DNA from 2 places in the Marinomonas sp. CT5 genome. Region 1 is predicted to be linked to the other one. Evidence: predicted binding sites of a transcription regulator. Region 1 holds the regulator's gene; the other holds the start of a gene.
What was found. Region 1 encodes FliA, which starts transcription of late flagellar genes. Its sites were predicted from a motif close to CTAAAGTTNNNNNNNNNNCNGCCGATA; they were not measured.
Positions count from the first base shown of each region.

Region 1 (9,822 bases):
ATTACCGAATGCCATACCAACTCTTCATACGTATCTTTTAAGCTACGTAAGCTTTTATTAGAAGCCTGTGTACGGCGATCAAAAAGCGTTGGCACTATCAAAAATGGTACTGGTCGTTTTCTAGCCCTATTTATCATGGTCAGAGTACGAACCATTCTTTCTAGTCCTTTTATCGCTAAAAATTCAGTTTGTACAGGTATGACCAACTGCTGACAAGCTGCCAAAGCGTTTATCATCAATACGCCTAACACTGGAGGACTATCAATTAATACATAATCATAGTCATCCCACAAAATCGCTAACGTTTTAGAGATAACCAACCCCATACCACCCTGTGCTTGAGCATGGCGCTCAAGAGTAGCAAGCGCTGTCGAAGCAGGCATCAGAGATAAATTAGGATGACCTGTTTCTAGGATTAATGAAGCAGGCAAATCTTCTGGAATTTTACCCGTAACTTGAAAAAGACTGTATGCGCTTTTTTCGATGGAGTCTGGATCAAAGCGAAAGTAGCTGGTCAATGAACCATGCGGATCAAGATCAATCATTAATACTCGATGACCAGCATCAGCTAATAACCCTGCTAAAGATACTACTGTGGTCGTTTTACCCACGCCGCCTTTCTGATTCGCCACTGCCCAAATGTGCACTCCGATTCCCCTGATACCCAATGCTGTTATTTTGCTTACGAATTCCTTGCAATCATATACAGTAATACGCTACTGAAACAAGTAATCATAGAGATTATCAGCTTTACGCTTACTAATTCGTAAGATTACCCGACGATTTTGTTGACGAGCGTAGTCGTTTGTATTTCTTACTTTAGGATGTTCACTAGAAAAGCCTATTGGTGCAATCATTTTGGGGTCAACACCTCGGTATACCAATTCATCAACAACCGAAGAAGAACGTAAACTAGACAGGTGCCAATTAGATATTAAGCGCCTTGATTTTACTGGCAAGTTATCGGTATTCCCCTCGACCAATATAACTGAAGGATGTTTTTTTAGAATGTTAGCCACTAATATCAATAGAGCGACGGCTTCATTCGTTAATTCATATTCCCCTTGACCGAACAATAAACCAGACTTTAGCTCCAAACTCACCCAATCAGCCGACTCAGTAACAGATATCTGACCTTTTGCATGCAACCCAGAAAATTGATTTTCAATCACCTGACTCAGTAAAACATAAACAGCAGAAGACTTAGAGTCTTCAATAGTTGGAGAAGCCGTAGGAATCGGTTTTGTCTCGATTACTTCTTTGTCTTTTGGTTCACCTACAATTGGTTCACCAATATTAATCGGCTTAACGGATTTTTGAACAGCATCAAATACACCATGCAATGTCTCTTTTAAACGCTGTTCATCACCCGCATTTTTCAATGACAAAGAATAAAGAGCGACAAAGAAAGCGAATAATAATGTTATAAAGTCTGCATAAGACAATATCCAACGATCTCGACCTTGAGCGCCAGAAGGTGGTTTTTTCGCTATTATCCGCCGACGCTTTGGTGATTTTAATTGGGCATCACTCATAGGCATTAAGCTCTAACTCTAGCCTATATGGATGCTTACCTATTGCAATCCCACAAATACCATCAATCAATAATTGGTGGTAAAGCAGCTCTTTATCAACATAACCTGTTAATTTTTTCGCTATAGGAAAAATAACCAAATTTGCAAAGCCCTGACCGTATAATGTTGAAACAAAGGCTACAGCGATGCCATGCCCCAAAGCTTCTGGACTATCCAAATTTGCCATAGCTTGGATCAAGCCAAGTACAGATCCCATAATCCCTAACGTTGGAGCGTAACCACCAATAGACTCGATAAAGGATACACTTTTCATTCTCTTATCGTGAATACGAGCAGCGTCATCATGAAGTCGATCAGCTAGTAAATCGGGATCAGTACCATCAATAGCCATCTGCAAAGCGCGAGTAGAAAATCGGCTTCCTAGTACTTCAATGTCTGATTCAAGGGCAAGTAAGGAGAGCCTTCTAGCTTTATGGGCGAGATTATTTAAGGAAGCTCTCGCGGAGTTAAAATCATATACAGGTGGAAAAAGACTCCACTTAATTAGAGCAAGAGCACGAATGGCTTCTTGGATACTACTTTGAATTAACGTTGCGCCAATACTACCCACGATCACAATAATAGCTGAGGGTAAATTAAGGAGGAGAATAACTTCTCCTCCTCCTAACCAGTTTGCAAGAAATACAGAGCTAAACGCAATTAAAAGCCCAGCTAACGTGACAAAATCCACTAGCCAACCTCACGTGCAATACGCTCGCCAATATGGTCTAAATCAATAATATCATCCGCTAAATTTGCTTTTTCAACAGCCATAGGCATACCATAAATTACGCATGACTCCTCGCTTTGAATCCAAACCCTAGAGCCTGAACTCTTTAGCATACGAGCACCTTCACGACCATCAACCCCCATTCCAGTCATCACCACAGATAATACTTTACCTGGATAGCATTTAGATGCGGAACCAAACGTAACATCAACTGAAGGCTTATAGTTTAGACGCTCATCCCCATCTAATATACGAACACAGCCACCGTTACGTGGATCAATCATCATCTGCTTACCGCCAGGTGCAAGCAAAGCCACACCAGCCTGAAGACGGTCACCATCTTTGGCCTCTTTGACAGTAATCTGACAAATGTTATTTAGTCGATCAGCAAATGCTCCAGTAAAAGCTGCTGGCATATGCTGCACCAACACTAAAGGGGCAGAAAAGTCCTTAGGCAGTTTACTCAAAACAGCTTGTAACGCCATAGGTCCACCTGTAGATGTGCCAATAGCAACAAGACTAACTCGTTTTCTAGCACGAGGAATAATTACCCCACGCTCAGTGACAATCGGCTTTGGAGCCACCCGTGGCGCAAGCGCTTCGACAGTCCGTCTGTCTCCAGCTAAACGAGTTCGAGCTACAGCTAAAACGCGATCAACAAGAGCTCTTTTCACTACAGCCGAATCACGAGATATATCCTCAAAATTCTTCGGCATGAAGTCAACAGCACCAGCCTCTAGTGCATCTAGAGTCACTTTAGCGCCTTCATGCGTTAATGAAGAAAACATCAGCACAGGTGTTGGCTTAAGCTTCATAATGTTAACTACAGCAGCGATACCATCTAATACTGGCATCTCATAATCCATAGTAACAACATCAGGCGACAAGGATTGAACCTTATCTATTGCCTCTCTTCCGTTATTTGCAGTACCAACAACGGTTAACCTAGGATCCGCTTCAAAAATTTCGACTAAGCGGCGTCGAAAAAAGCCAGAATCATCAACAACCAATACCTTAACAGGCATATTACATCCCCTAAATGAAAAACATATTACCTAGATGCATAACACTTGAGCATACTAGGAACATCCAGAATCAATGCAATACGACCATCACCAGTAATTGTCGCGCCAGCCATGCCTGCTGTACCTTGCAACATTTTACCTAATGGCTTGATAACAACTTCTTCTTGGCCCACTAACTGATCGACAACAAAGCCGACTTCACTCATTCCAACCTGAACAACAACAACATGTGCTTCTGCAGGCAGGTCATCAGGACTATTTCCTTTGATTAACCAACTCTTAAGATGGAATATTGGTAAAGTCTTTCCTCGAATAACCACAACCTGCTGCCCATCAACCACATTAGTTTTTTTCAAATTCAGGTGGAAAATTTCGTTTACACTTACCAACGGAAAAGCAAATGCTTGGTCAGATAATGTCACCATAAGGGTTGGCATAATCGCTAGGGTTAAAGGTACCTTGATAATGAATCGAGAGCCTTGCCCAAGAACAGACTTTATCTGTAAAGTACCATTTAGCTGTGAAATTTTCGTCTTAACAACGTCCATTCCAACACCACGACCAGACACATCAGTGATTTCCACCTTGGTTGAAAAGCCTGGTGCAAAAATCAAATTAAAGGCTTCTTCATCAGATAAACGCTCAGCAGCGTCCATATCCATTAAGCCCTTTTCAACCGCCTTTTTACGCAATACATCTGGGTCCATACCTGCTCCATCATCATCGATGGAAAGCAATATATGATCACCCTCTTGTTCTGCAGAAAGAACGACATGACCAACTCGTGGTTTACCTTTTGCCTCACGAACATCTGGCGCTTCAACACCATGGTCAACCGAGTTTCTCACTAAGTGGACAAGTGGATCAGCAAGAGCCTCAACAAGGTTTTTATCCAAATCTGTATCTTCACCACGAAGCTCTAAATTCACTTCTTTTTTCAGGTTTCGCGCTAGATCACGTACCACCCTAGGGAACTTACCGAATACTTTTTTGATCGGTTGCATTCGGGTTTTCATCACAGCATTCTGCAAATCCCCTGTAACCACATCAAGATTGGATACAGCCTTCCCCATAGACTCATCTTCACTTTGAAGACCTAAACGAACAAGGCGGTTTCTAACTAATACAAGCTCCCCTACCATGTTCATGATGTCATCCAAACGTTTGGTATCAACTCGCACTGTTGCTTCTTGCGTAACAGGAGTATTAGTCGATGCTTTATCTTTTTTGGTATGACTAGCTTCAGCGTTAGCCAGCTTACTAGGTTTAGGCGTTTCTGGAGCTTTCGCTTTTGCCGCGGCAATTTTAGGTTCTGCTTTAGGTGTAGCTGAGTTTGTTGCTTCCGAGCTTGTCTTTGAAGTACTAGAAGGACCACCACCCTGTGCTTGAAGACTGTCCAATAGAGATTCAAATTCATCTTCTGTTATCAAGTCTGACTCTGCACCAGCGGACTGACTTTCTACTTTACTATCAGCGCTATCGGTCGCTTCTTTGTCCTTGCTTGTTGGCGCTTTAGATTCACCATGAAGCTTATCAAGCAACTCTTCAAACTCATCTTCCGTTATGTCATCTGAAGCTTCAGAATCGGTTGCCCCGTCATCAATTCCAGGTGCACCAGCACCATGTAACTGATCCAGTAAAGCATCAAACTCATCTTCCGTGATTTCATCATCTGTTTTTTCTTCAGAAGCGCTTTGATTTTCCACGACAGTTTCTTTATCGCTAGAATCATCACCTAAAGCATCTAAAAGAGATTCGAATTCATCATCAGAAATATCTACAGAATCATCACCCTCAGATAAAGAATCCTGAGTAGTACCTTGCTCTTCTTTACTAGATTCTTCGACTTCTTCGGTGTCCTCAATGACTTCTTCACTAGCTCCCTGAAGCTCTTCAGCTGTGGGCGGCTTAGCATATGAAGCAAGAGCAGCAATCAACTCAGGAGAAGCTGGTTCAGGCTCACCACCAGACCGGACCGTATCAAACATTTCATTTACAGCATCAAGAGCTTGTAAAACGATATCCATTAAATCGGAATCTATTTTACGCTGACCGTTCCTTAAAATATCAAAAACGTTTTCAGCATAATGGCAACAATCAACTAATGCTGTTAATTGGAGAAAACCAGCCCCACCCTTTACTGTATGGAACCCACGAAAGATTGCATTAAGCAAAGGCTTATCATCTGGATTTTGCTCTAAATCTACCAATTGTTCAGAAAGCTGCTCTAAAATTTCACCAGCTTCTACCAAAAAATCTTGTAGTATTTCTTCATCGACCTCGAAACTCATCCTCAGCTCCTTCTAGAAACCAAGACTTGATAGCAAGTCGTCTACTTCGTCTTGACTATTCAGTACTTCAGGGTTGTTTTGTTTATTAATAGCTGGGCCATGTCCACGAGTGTCATCGTGTTCAGACTCTTTCTCTTGGTGTTCAATTCCTGAGATACTATCAACGCGTCCAGCAACAGCAACAAGATGCACAAGTTTTTCTTCTACATCTCGAATTAAATCATTCACTCTAGCGATCACTTGACCTGTAAGGTCTTGGTACCCTTGCTCTAGAAGAATTGTGTTGAGGTTTGAATGCAAGGTGGTAGCGCTGTCATCGGCATATGCCAAGAAGACATCAATACGTTTATATAAGTCTCGAAACTCTTGTGGTGTTAAATCCCTCTGAATTAAGCGGCTCCAATCTTTTCTTAGCTCTCTTGCTTGGCTTTGAAGTTCGCTAGCAACAGGTACGCTACCATCGACCATATCCATGGTTTTATTAGCAGCGGAGTTGGTCAACTCAATAACATAGGTCAGTCGATCTGAGGCATCCGTTATTTTAGTATTACCAAGTGCTTCTTGGTTTTCATCTGCTACCAAATCAAGCGAGTCAATTTGAAAATCACGAATGGCATCATGAAGACTTCTTGTTAAATTACCAACTTCTTTATAAAAGCTATTATGTCTGGCTTCACTAAGTTCCTGTATAATTTTTATTGCTCCACTAAAGTCACCGACTTCAATGTGATTCAAAAGATCTACAGCACCATCCTTCACTAGGGTTTCAAACTCCCCTAAGTCAGATCCAAGTTTCTTTGACATTAAAAGCCCCTATTTAGCAGCATCTATACGTTCAAATATTTTCTCAATTTTTTCTTTGAGAGCCACTGCAGTAAAAGGTTTTACAACATAACCATTTACACCAGCTTGAGCTGCTGCAATAATTTGATCTCGTTTTGCTTCAGCAGTAACCATTAAAACTGGAATGCTTTTCAGTTTATCATCGGCACGAACAGCACGTAGAAGTTCTATCCCTGTCATACCTGGCATATTCCAATCCGTCACGAGAAAATCGATTGTTCCAGCTTGCAGTATCGGCAATGCTGTTGTTCCATCATCCGCTTCAACTGTATTGGTAAATCCCAAATCCCGTAATAGGTTTTTAATGATTCGTCTCATTGTCGAGAAATCATCAACAATCAGGATCTTCATGTTTTTATCCAATGCAACCTCCACACCCCAAAGGTATTGTTCCACAACTCATAATTAATCTCGCCAATCACTTAACCGAGCTCGTAATCGCATAGCCGCTTGACTATGTATTTGACTGACTCTTGATTCACTAACACCTAAAACAGCGCCAATCTCTTTCAAGTTTAGTTCTTCATTATAATAAAGAGATAAAACTAACTTTTCTCTTTCAGGTAGATTATCAATTTCACTTGCTAATTGACTTTGGAAACCACCCTCTTCCACTAAAGAATATGGTGCATTTCCAGTTTCTGATTCAACACTATCTAGATTATTTGTATCAGAATCTAACATTTCTTCATAGCTAAATAACTGTGTCGACATAGATGAATGTATCATTTCATGATATTCATCCATGCTTATATTCATATGCGATGCAACTTCCATATCAGACACTTCACGGCCCAACGTTGACTCTAATTCTTTAATTGCGTTAGCAACTGCCCGCCCATTTCGCCGAACTGACCTTGGAGCCCAATCTGTTTTTCGCACTTCATCCATAATAGAACCACGAATACGAATTCCGGCATAAGTTTCAAAGCTCGCACCTTTGGTTGATTCAAAGCGTTTGAATGCTTCGATTAGTCCCATCATGCCAGCTTGAATTAAATCATCTACATCAACACTATCAGGCAAACGCGCCAATAGGTGGTAAGCAATTTTTTTTACCAAATACCCATATTGTTCAACTATCGCATCAATTGATGGCGTCGCTTTTTTAGAGTATGTGCTGTATCCGTTTTTGGTCTGCATAAAATATTCTAAGCAACTTTTACTATTTAAGTTAGCTACGCAAACTAACTGTACTACATAGTTTCGCGTAACGCTTTCAGTAATAACATAATTTTACTAACTACCATACTTTAGTGACCCATAAAGTTGACTGTAGTGCTCAGCAGTATATACAGCTCTACTAATCAAGTTATGTGCCCGAGCAGGTTCGATGTCATCAGGAATTCGCTGACCGTCCGCAATATATACAACAGGTAAGCCTTCTTCAATAACTACACTAATCGCTTCACCAAGTGAAGCCGATTCATCTAATTTACTTAAAACACAACCATCTAATTGAATTTGAGAGTAAACATCGACAACTGTTTTTAATACTTGTCTTTGACTTGTACAGGGTAAAACTAATAATTTTTTAAGGCTTGCTCGAGCTCGCTTCATCATTAGCAATTGTCTTTCAAGATTTGAATCTCGAGGATTCATACCAGCAGTATCTACTAATACCAATGAGTAGTGACTATATTTAGCTAAAACTTCGTTTAAATCTGAATATTCATCAACCACTTCTACAGGCACATTTAAAATACGTCCGAATGTTCTTAACTGCTCATGAGCGGCAATACGATAAGTATCAGTGGTTATTAAAACCACACCGTCAGGGCCATGCTTTAATACATGCTGCGCAGCTATTTTACCTATACTTGTTGTCTTACCAACACCAGTAGGCCCCATAAAAGCAATACAGCCTTTAAGTTCCGAAGAACTAGAACGCACAGGGATATAGTCAGCTAAATGGGCAAGCAAGCGATTCCAATCATCCTCACGCCCCTTCAAATCAATATCATCGATTAGTCTAGAAATAACAAACTCTGATAACCCTAGCCCTTTTAACTTCTCACGAGCGCGCACTTCAACTGGGTTATCTTTAGAGTCTAATCGACTATTGTTCTTTTGATTCTGTTGCTCAAGCAGAGCTCGAACACTCTGAAGCTCAAGCTCCATATCTTTTAACTGCTGAGCACTTTCGTTATTACGAATAGACAAAGCTTCTTCAACAGCGGGATCATCTCTATCTGTTGCTAAAGGTGGCATTTCAAACTGTGGACGGGGGCGACTTTGCGGTGTCGATAACGGCTGAGCAGGACTTTTTTTCGCTTGTTCTATACGCTCTAGATATTCACTACTTGGATCTGCATTAGGCTCTGAGCGGGGCTTAGAAGCACGTTTTGATGTCATACTAGAAGGCAAAGATCCATCATAATCCAAAGCGGCGACAATCTCTATTTCACCAGTAGGCAGGCGCTGATTTGACAAAATGACCGCATCAGGGCCTACGGCATCGCGAACCTTCCGTATCGCTTGCCGCATGTCAGGTGCTCGAAACCGCCTAATTTGCATGAATAACGTTATCCTTCAAGTTTATTTTTCTTACAAATCCATAGCTTACCCGAAAGATTCTAATAAATATAGACGCAATCCATCTAGTTAATAGTTAGTTTTTATTGACCAATAACACCAACTACTGTTATTCGCTTATGATCTGGAACTTCTTGATAAGAAAGCACCGACATATTCACCATTCCATATCGCATAAAGCGGGCCAACATAGGACGTATCGGCGCAGAAACAATTAGAATTGGCGTATTCCCCATCGCCTCCTGCTGTTCAGCAGATTGACGTAGAGAGGATTGCAGTTGCTCTGCCATTTGAGGCTCCAATATAAGCGCCTCTTCATTCTTAATACCAGATTGCTGACTCTGCTGAACCGTTTGCATCAACATTTTCTCAAGCTGCGGATCCAAAGTGAGAACTGGAATTTCCTCAACCCCGTCAGCCAGTGTTTGAATAATTAAACGCGATAATGACGTCCTCACTGCCGCGGTCAAAATCATAGGATCCTGAGTTTTCGGTTGCACTCCCATAATTGCCTCTGCAATAGTGCGCATATCTCTCAAAGGTACGCCTTCAATAAGTAAATTCTGCAACACTTTTAGTAACACGCTAAGAGGGACAGTGTTTGGAACCAACTCTTCTGCCAATTTAGGGTTGTATTGCTTCAATAAACTTAATAGCTGTTGAACTTCATCATGACCTATCAATTCATAAGCATGCTTATGCATAATCTGGTTAATATGCGTCGCCACAACAGTACTGACATCAACCACAGTATAACCATATGTTTGAGCCTGATCTCTCTTCTTAGGATCAATCCACACCGCATCTAAGCCAAATGAAGGATC
Region 1 covers NZ_CP025572.1:3,346,770-3,356,591, forward strand. The annotation lists gene C0J08_RS16085 (ParA family protein) at 1-647, opposite strand, end outside; gene C0J08_RS16090 (OmpA family protein) at 717-1,535, opposite strand; gene C0J08_RS16095 (flagellar motor protein) at 1,528-2,265, opposite strand; gene C0J08_RS16100 (protein-glutamate methylesterase/protein-glutamine glutaminase) at 2,265-3,329, opposite strand; gene C0J08_RS16105 (chemotaxis protein CheA) at 3,356-5,620, opposite strand; gene C0J08_RS16110 (protein phosphatase CheZ) at 5,633-6,424, opposite strand; gene C0J08_RS16115 (chemotaxis response regulator CheY) at 6,434-6,814, opposite strand; gene C0J08_RS16120 (RNA polymerase sigma factor FliA) at 6,869-7,606, opposite strand; gene flhF (flagellar biosynthesis GTPase FlhF) at 7,703-8,980, opposite strand; gene flhA (flagellar biosynthesis protein FlhA) at 9,082-9,822, opposite strand, start outside.

Region 2 (9,822 bases), 150 kb from region 1:
ATATGCAAGGTGAGGCTGAGTACCGTTCTGCCCCTGAAGATCTTCAGCATTGGTATGTTCGCGGTAACGACAACACCATGACGCCATTTTCTGCATTTGCTAAGAGTGAATGGACCTATGGACCGAAAAGCTTGAGTCGTTTCAATGGTTTAGCCTCTTATGAAATTCAAGGCTCTGGGGCGCCTGGTGTGAGCTCTGGGGCGGCGATGGATGAACTTCAGCGTGTGACAGATAGTTTGCCTGGTGTAATGGGCTCTTGGAGCGGTTTGTCTTATCAAGAACGTTTATCAAGTGGGCAGACTCAATTGCTTTACGCTATTTCTATTCTTGTCGTATTTTTATGCCTTGCTGCACTATATGAAAGCTGGACTGTGCCGTTTTCTGTGATCTTGGTTATTCCTCTTGGGGTAATTGGTTCTGCAGGTGCTGCGCATTTACGTGGATTGGAGAACGATGTCTACTTTCAGGTTGCTCTGTTGACGACAATTGGTCTTTCGTCGAAAAACGCTATTTTGATTGTTGAGTTTGCGGAAGCCGCCTACCGTCGTGGTGTAAATGTCTGGGATGCCGCTACCCAAGCTGCTCGTTTGCGTCTACGGCCTATTATCATGACATCTATGGCGTTTATGGTGGGAACCCTGCCGTTAGCCTTGTCTTCCGGTGCTGGTGCAAATAGCCGAATTTCAATTGGTTCTGGTATTGTGGGTGGTACGTTAACAGCGACTGTTCTGGCAATATTCTTTGTACCTTTATTCTTTGTTATCGTGCGTCGTATTTTCTCGAAACGACCAGAAGCTTTATCGAGCAATGATATCTCAGAGTAATTTGTCATTTAGTTGATAAAAAAGGAGCCAAGTAAGTTATGCTGCTCACTTAAGAGGGAGCTGCATGATGATATAGTGGATATCTTGTCTTTGTCTTCTTCACCACGCGAGGCCTAGTCCTATTAGGCCTCGCTTTCTTTCACTTAGAAACAATCTTTGACCGTTTCACCCCAAAAAAGAACTACCTCTGACATTCACTAAAGAACTTGATCTTCAGGTAGGCGTCGTAGCCTGATATTGGTTTTGAAGAAAGAGTTAATGCGGACTCAGTTAAATGATTTGAAAATGGGTGGAGTTGATCAATATTAAGAAGTAGCTGCTGAATAGATAAAAGCCTTAAGTGAACAGTATTAGCTTTTGAGTTCTTTTTTTATGGTTTTTTGAAATGGTGTCCCCACCAGGACTCGAACCTGGAATAGCTGCTTAGGAGGCGGCCGGTATATCCTGTTTACCTATGAGGACGTATTATTGAGTGGGATTTATACCTTAATTAAGGAGAAAATACAAATGAAATCTTAGTATCGCATTGATTTTTATGACTTTTTAAGCGCGGCCGAGGGTGTGTTTACTACTGACTGGGCGAGTAGAGCCTCTAGAAGTATAAACCTTATTTTTATTGTTATGGCCTTGAAGAAGCTCATAAAGATGCTTATTGCGTTTTTGCAGGGTGTTTAAGATGCGTGCATTTGTATTGTTTTTAATTTTACAGTTCTGAAGTAGGGCTTCACAGTCTTTCATTAAAAGCCTAATGTCATCCATTGAGCTATCTTGTTGACTAAGCCAATCTTTAAATTCTTCTTCAGTAGGGTTTTTCCTATCGACAATGTCAAATTTAATGAGAATGTTGACTCTTTTCTCATTAAGAAGATTCATTTCGTCGAGGAGGGTTTGTTTTTGGTTGGATAGCTCGATTATTGCCTCACTATCTATTTCGCCATAAGCTAGTCTTTCTTCATCAAGAAGCAATGAGAGTTTTTGTAAAATCTCTTTGCTTCTGACAAATATAGGGGCAATAGGAATCATAAGGCAGATCGCTTTAAGGCTGTATATTTAGTACAGCCTAGAATAGCGAATCCATAGAGGCCATGTTATTTGCAAGTTTTTGAGTATCGATTTTGTACTCGCCAGCTGCAATGGCACTTTTGATTTTCTCTACCTTATCCATATCTACATCAGGCAAACTATTAATTTTAGATTGCTGAGTTTGTAGTGTTTGTGCCGCTCCACTTAACTTCACAGTATCTTCCGCAAGGGTTCCACCGCTTTGAACAGCGTTATTTTTTGCTGTTGTATTGTTAGCAACATCATCTTTTTGCGATCGCTCACTTTTGTTGATGGTGCTTTGATTTGATAGACCTGAAAAATGTATTGCCATTGGGTTTTCCGCCCTGATTATGATTTGCCTGTCTATGTTGTCGGCTGAGTTTATAAATACTTTAGTACAAAAAACACAAAAAGAGAATTTATAAGTCGCCTATCACTATTTGATCAATAGTTTACAAGAACCTCACTGTCAGTTACAACTTTGGCGTATATAATTCGTCCAGAACTGGCGTTTTTAACTCGAATCTGTTGATTTTTTACGCCGTTTTCTAGGGCGATGCCATTCATTTTAACTATAATTGTACCGCTTCTTGCTGTTATTAGTACGGAGTCGCCTTTTTTGACAAGTGTTGGAGGAGTCGTTAAAGCGTCTGTAATAAAGGTGTTTATGCGTAAATTCCGTGATGCAACAAGGCCGTAGGGTGGGTTCTTCTCGGTGAAAATATGTCCTCTTAAACTGGATATATCCACTTCGCCAACATCTGTGTTTGATTTGCTGATGATTTGTCCTCTGTTGATAGGAGTGATGGCTTTAATAGCGGGAAGCATAATGGTCTGAGTGACAGGAACATAAGATTTCCAAATTGGCGACTCGCAACTGATTTCGTAATTAGTTCGTTTTGTTGCTTCAGGTCTTTGATTGCTGATTTGTATTGATTTGTTATCGCAATCAGGTAGGTAATTGAGAGCTGCACTATTATTTAGGGAAATGTTAATGGTGGCATTAGGGTAAATATCTGACAACCGAGGTATTTCTACTTGGTTGATGTAGCGATGGATTTGTTCTTCAACTGGGGTGGCAAATAATAAGCCTGCTTGGAAACAAAAGAAGGCTATGCTTAGCCTTGTAATTCGCATGATTTGTTCTCTTTGTTTATTATTACGTGATAAATAAGATAGTTAGTAAAAAAATTAAAATCACTTTATCATTGGATGATACATTTTAACAATTTGAGGTTATACCTCAGTATAATGTTTACACATTTTGGAGGCGTTTATGGCTGGAGTTCTGGATACTGTTAACCAACGTACACAGCTCGTAGGGGAAAATCGACTAGAATTGTTGTTATTTCGCTTAAATGGTAAGCAAATATACGGCATTAACGTCTTTAAAGTAAAAGAAGTGCTTCAGTGTCCTAAGCTAACAACTATGCCTCATAGTTCTCCTGTGGTAAGAGGTGTTGCCCATATTCGTGGTGGTACCATTCCCATCTTAGACTTAGGGTTGGCAACTGGTGCAAGTCCAATCGAAAATATCAGTCAGTGCTTTGTCATTATTACGGAATATAACCGCAGAATTCAGGGCTTTCTGGTTCGTGGTGTTGAACGTATTGTTAATATGAATTGGAGTGATATTCAGCCACCGCCAAAAGGGTTATCGAATGACAACTACTTAACTGCAGTTTGTCAGGTTGAGAAAGAGATGGTTGAAATTATTGATGTTGAGCAAATTCTTTCTGAAGTGGCTCCTATGCGTCAAGATATTTCAGATGGTATTGTCAATTCTGGTGTAACTGAAAATGCTCAAAAGCATCACATATTAATTGTGGATGATTCTTCTGTAGCACGTAAACAGATTAAACGTTGTATGGAACAGGTTGGCTTTGCTACTACTGTGTTATGTGATGGTCGTGAAGCACTAACTTATCTTCAAAACATGGTTGCTGAGGGTAAGGATGTAACGACAGAGTTTTCTATGGTGATTTCGGATATTGAAATGCCAGAAATGGATGGCTATACCTTAACAACCGCAATCCGTAACGATAGCCGTTTACAGGACTTGTTTATATTACTCCATACTTCACTTAGCGGTGTGTTTAACGAAGCAATGGTTAAAAAAGTAGGAGCTGATGGATTTTTGGCTAAATTTCAGCCGGATGAATTGGCTAGATTGGCAATTGAAACAGTACAGGTACAATCTGAATAATTTTGTTTTCTAATACCTGTATTTTTAATAGTTGAACCTGTCACTTATGGAGTTTTAATGCTCAGTAGTACAAATGCAATTACACCTAATGGCTATGTTAGGTTTCGAGATTATCTACAGAAGGTTTGTGGAATCTCATTAAGTGACAATAAGCAATATTTGGTTGCGAGTCGCCTTGGTAAAATTTTAGAGAGAGAGGGGTTCTCTAAAATTGAGCAATTGGTAGACGCATTAGAGCGGTTAGGTGGTTCTAAGTTAAAAGAAGAAGTCATTAATGCAATGACAACGAATGAAACGCTTTGGTTTAGAGATTCTCATCCCTTTACAATTTTAAGAGATAAAGTTTTACCAGAGATGAAGGTTTCACCGTTAAGGATTTGGTCTGCAGCTTCTTCTACAGGTCAAGAGCCTTATTCTATTAGTATGGTTATTGAGGAGTTTAAGTCTTCTCGTCCTGGTGTTTTAAAAGCGGGTGAGAAGATAATAGCGACGGATATTTGTACAAATATTCTCCAGCATGCCAAGCAGGGAGAGTACGATAGTTTAGCCATCGCTCGTGGACTTGGAGCGGACTTACAGCGTCGCTACTTTGATAAAGTAAATGATCAGACTTGGAAGATTAAGCCAAACTTGAGTTCTCGTGTTGAGTTTAAATATTTGAACTTAATCGACTCTTTTTCAATGTTAGGCAAGTTCGATGTTATTTTTTGCAGAAATGTACTGATTTATTTTACTGTGGATCTAAAGTTAGACATTCTCAAAAGAATGCATGCTTCATTGAAGCCTGGGGGCTACTTGTTTTTAGGTGGTTCAGAGGCTTTGAGTGGATTGTCTGATTATTTTGAAATTGTTCAATGTCACCCGGGAATAGTCTATAAAGCAAAAGCTTTGTAACTTGTAATCCAATACTCTTTAGTTCATTCCTAGAGCTCGTCTAACTCTGTTAGGCGGGCTTTTTTGTTGTCTTTATACTATCTTTTTTATTGCCGCTTTTTGCCGTTTATTGTTTTTATTTTCTTAACTTTATGATTTTTATGGTTTTTTTATTTTGGCATCATAATTGCTTTATCTTTTCCAAGGTAGATTGTTTTTTATTGAGGATTAAATGGCTATATCTTTCGCAAGTGCATTTGCAGGACATGATAAAACGTTAGAGTTTAGAAGTGCTAGAGCGGCTGTCCTTGCAAACAATATTGCTAACGCTGATACACCAAATTTTAAGGCGAGAGATATTTCATTTGATTCCTATTTGAATAAAGAGCAAAGCCGATTGCAACTAGCTGAAACGAATCCTCGTCACATTCACGCAGAAGGTTTTGCTGGTGAACCAGATGGGTTGCTATATCGAAATGCTAGTCAACCATCATTGGATGGAAACACGGTAGATATGCAAAGAGAACAAGCTGAATTTGCTCAGAACTCTCTTCAGTTTGATACGAGTTTTATGTTTTTGGACCGAAAAATTAACGGTATGAAAAAAGCGCTTGCTGGGAATTAATAACGATGTCATTGAGTAATATTTTCACTATATCAGGATCTGCAATGAGCGCCCAAACCGTACGTTTAAATACGGTCGCGAGTAATATGGCGAATGTTGACAGTGCGGCTAGTTCAGCGGATCAAACTTATCGTGCGCGCAAGCCTGTGTTTTCAAAAATGATGAATGACAGCATGCGTCAATATGGTTGGGGGAATGCAACCATCGATAATAGTGGTGCTGGTATTGGTGTGAAAGTGGATGGCATTGTGGAGTCTGATGCTCCATTGCAACCAAGATATGAGCCGGATCATCCTATGGCAAATGAAGATGGTTATGTGTTTTATCCAAACGTAAACCCAATTGAAGAGATGGCCGATATGATGTCAGCTTCTCGATCTTTTCAGACGAATGTAGAAATTATGAACTCAGCAAAAAGTATGATGCAGAAAATGCTCACGCTTGGGCAGTCATAGGAGCTGACAGATGGCAAATATATCTGATACGAAAGGCTTAAGTGGATTAATTTCCCAGTATGGAACGGATGCTGCAAAGTCGAAAGCTGGAATTGAAAAACCTGAAGTTGCAAAAGATGAGGCCGCTTTAGCAGACCAGAATGTCTTTTTGAAGCTCTATATTGAGCAGCTTAAAGGGCAAGATCCAACAGCTCCTCAAGATACGAATGACATGGTGGCTCAAATGTCACAGTTTAGTTCGTTAGAGCGATTGACCAGTATTTCTGATCAACTGGAAAATATGGCAACGTCATTGACGTCTAACCAAGCACTTAGTGCTTCTACTCTGGTTGGTAAGTCTATTTTATTAGATGGTAATAAGACTAATGTGACTGACAATGTAGAGGGTGTACAAGTTAGAGCTGTTATACCTGAAAATTCACAGTCGGCGTCGTTAAAAATATTTGATGCAGATAATCGTCTTGTTCGTACTGTGCCTTTAGATTCCGGCGAGTATAAATGGGATAAGTTGGATGATGACGGAAATATATTGCCGTCTGGGGAATATCGTTTTGCCGCCTCATCAACGGATGAAAAAGGTGAGGTTTCGACAGCAAGTATTCAGCTGCCAGCGCGGATTCAAGGTGTCACCATCAATGGTGAAAATGGCACTGTGTTGAATGTAGAAAACCACGGCAAAATCAAACTCACGAATGAATTAGAAATATTAGGGTGATTGGAGAATATTATGGGATTCAATACTGCACTATCTGGCATTAAAGCGTCTGCCGATTATTTAAGTGTTACCGGTAATAATATTGCCAACGCCGACACGACAGGCTTTAAAAAGTCTCGCATTGAATTTGATGACCTTTATAACACTAGTGTGTTAGGTGCCGGAAGTGGCAACAGCATTGGTTCTGGTGTGAGTGTTAGTAAAGTGTCGCAAGAGTTTGCACCAGGGAACTTATCTTATACTGATAACAATCTTGATTTGGCGGTTGATGGATCAGGATTTTTTGTGTTGGACGCTGGAGTTTCTCAGACCTACACAAGAGCAGGGAATTTTAAGCTGGATGAGAGTGGCTTTTTGGTAACAAATACAGGAAGCCATGTTCAGGGGTTTAATGCGGTAGATAATGTTGTAGGCGGGAATTTAGAAGATTTAAAAATTCCGACGGATCGAATTGCACCAGAGGCAACAACGTCCATGGAATTGAAGGTGAATTTGAACTCAGACAATAAAGATGTTCCTGCTTACATTAAGGCTGACTTTGATCCAACCAACCCCGATTCCTACAATTATACTCAAACACAAGGTGCTGTTGATGCGAATGGTCGAACTCACGTTGTGACTTATTATTATTCGAAGAGTGAATTGCCAAATACCTATCAAGTTCATGTTACGGTGGATGGTAATTTAACCGATGATACTGGTGTCCCGTTTATGGGGGAAACCTACGCCACTTATAATACGTCTGAGGGTGGTGTGGATTATAACGGTGACGGTATTCTTGAGCAGCCGAATCAGCTTCTTTATCTTGGTGCTGCAAAACCTGGTGCCGCAGATATTGCTGCAATGACGCAAGCCCCCATAACTATCAATGGTACGCTAGGCGGAGTGGCTATTACTTCAACGCTTGCTCCTACTGAAGTTCGTGATAACAGCTCTGTTGCTCGTGATGAATTTGACCCTTTAAATGTTGATTCTTACAACTATGGTAATACTCGAACAGTATATGACTCTGTGGGTGGTGCGCATACTTTAGGTTATTACTTCATTAAGCAGGGTGAAAATAATGATTATGAGTTGCGTGTTACTTTGGATGGCAAAGAAACTTACACAGACCCATTGACCGGAAATGAAACTCGCTTTTTGAAAGAAAATACATCAGTAGGTTTTGATGCTGCTGGTAACTTGCGTGGAACATATCGCGGTTTACCTCCTTATGATGTCCCTCAGCCAATCAATTTAGAAATAACGGGGATTGATCCATCCAATCGAGGTAAGGTTACACCTTTAGACTTATTTGGATCGACTCAATTCGCTTTAGAAAATACCGATACTTTTGATCAAGACGGTTTTGCTGCTGGCGAGCTTCAGGGGGTTTCTTTTGATGAGGATGGTTTGTTGGTGGCAACCTATTCTAATCAACAAACGGCAACACTTGGCCAGATAGCGTTGGCAAACTTTGATAGTACCGACGGTCTTATTCCTAATGGTCACACTGGCTGGCTAGCTAGTAAAGGTTCTGGACCAGCTGATATTGGTCGTCCAAATAGTGGTACCTTGGGACGAATTCAAGGTGGTGCATTAGAAGAATCAAATGTTGATCTAACCGCTGAATTGGTTGCTCTGATTGAGGCTCAGCGGAATTATCAAGCAAATAGTAAAACATTAGAAACCGAAAATACGGTCACTCAAACGATTATAAATTTACGTTAATTTTCTGGAGAGAGAAGATTTCATGCCGGAGCAGCCTCGCTGTTTCGGCATTTTTTTTGCCTTTTTACCGGCGCTATTTAAGTTGGTACGTTTTTTGATAGTAAAAGGTTAATTAGAGTGGACTCTTCTAGGGGAATTAAAGTGGATAAGGCCTTATATTTGGCAATGAGTGGTGGTGTTCAGACCATGAATGCTCAAACAATACACGCTAACAATTTGGCAAACGTAAACACAACAGGCTTCCGTTCTGATTTTGAACAAGCCCGTTCGATGCAGGTATATGGCGACTATTACCCTAGCCGTGTATATGCAATGACAGAAAATCCCGCTACTCGTTACACTCAGGGAGATATGATTCAAACTGGTCGCAATCTTGATGTAGCTGTTGCCGGTGATGGCTTCATTGCCGTTTATGATGACAGTGGGCAAGAAGCGTATACACGAGCTGGAGACTTGCAAATTAATGCCGCAGGGCAACTAGTAACAGGACGAGGTTTGCCTGTTGCCGGAGTAGATGGTCCTATTTTTCTTCCGCCTGTTGATAGTATCAATATCACCGAGGATGGTTCTATTTCTATTGTTCCTCAGGGTGGAGCAAATAATGAAGTAGCGGTTCTTAATCAAATTAAGCTAGTGAATCCAGATAAACAGAATTTACGCAAAGAAGAAGATGGATTGATTCATACACGCGATGGCCAACCGCTGGATATAAACCCAAATGTTAAACTAGCAAGTGGTTTTATAGAGGGAAGTAATGTTAATGCCGTTGAAGAGATGACACACATTATGAACCTAGCTCGTCGTTTTGAAATGAATGTGAAGATGATGGATACCATTCGCAATAACGCCGATTCTTCCGCTCGAATACTGCAGCGCTCATCTTAAAATCGTTGAGTAAACACACAGAATAAATGATATAAATTTAGAGGCTTTTATGAATTCAGCATTATGGGTCAGTAAAACCGGTTTAAGTGCCATGGATAAGCAATTGAATGTTGTAGCCAACAACTTGGCAAACGTATCAACAACCGCGTTTAAAAAAGACCGAGCGGTATTCGAAGATCTTATGTATAAAACCGTTCGTGCGCCAGGCGGATTAAGTGCTCAAAATGCAGAGCTGCCATCCGGTCTTCAGCTAGGTACTGGTGTAAAAGTAGGGGCTTCGCAAAAAGACTTCTCAAATGGTGATTACAATATGACGGATAGGCAGCTCGATATTGCTATCCAAGGTAAAGGTTTTTTACAAGTGTTACAGCCAGATGGCACCATTGCTTATACCCGTGATGGTAGTCTTCAATTAAACAGTCAGGGGCAGCTTTCGACATCAGGTGGTTTGGTGGTTGAGCCTGGTATTCAGATTGACCCAGATG
Region 2 covers NZ_CP025572.1:3,501,234-3,511,055, reverse strand. The annotation lists gene C0J08_RS16860 (efflux RND transporter permease subunit) at 1-824, shown strand, start outside; tRNA gene C0J08_RS16855 (tRNA-Arg) at 1,211-1,286, opposite strand; gene C0J08_RS16850 (flagella synthesis protein FlgN) at 1,368-1,847, opposite strand; gene flgM (flagellar biosynthesis anti-sigma factor FlgM) at 1,885-2,199, opposite strand; gene flgA (flagellar basal body P-ring formation chaperone FlgA) at 2,313-3,005, opposite strand; gene C0J08_RS16835 (chemotaxis protein CheV) at 3,145-4,074, shown strand; gene C0J08_RS16830 (CheR family methyltransferase) at 4,132-4,968, shown strand; gene flgB (flagellar basal body rod protein FlgB) at 5,180-5,572, shown strand; gene flgC (flagellar basal body rod protein FlgC) at 5,578-6,027, shown strand; gene C0J08_RS16815 (flagellar hook assembly protein FlgD) at 6,038-6,742, shown strand; gene C0J08_RS16810 (flagellar hook-basal body complex protein) at 6,755-8,452, shown strand; gene flgF (flagellar basal-body rod protein FlgF) at 8,594-9,337, shown strand; gene flgG (flagellar basal-body rod protein FlgG) at 9,387-9,822, shown strand, end outside.
Region 2: a site for FliA is predicted at 2,238-2,264, ahead of flgM (flagellar biosynthesis anti-sigma factor FlgM). Genes of this name have one in related genera too.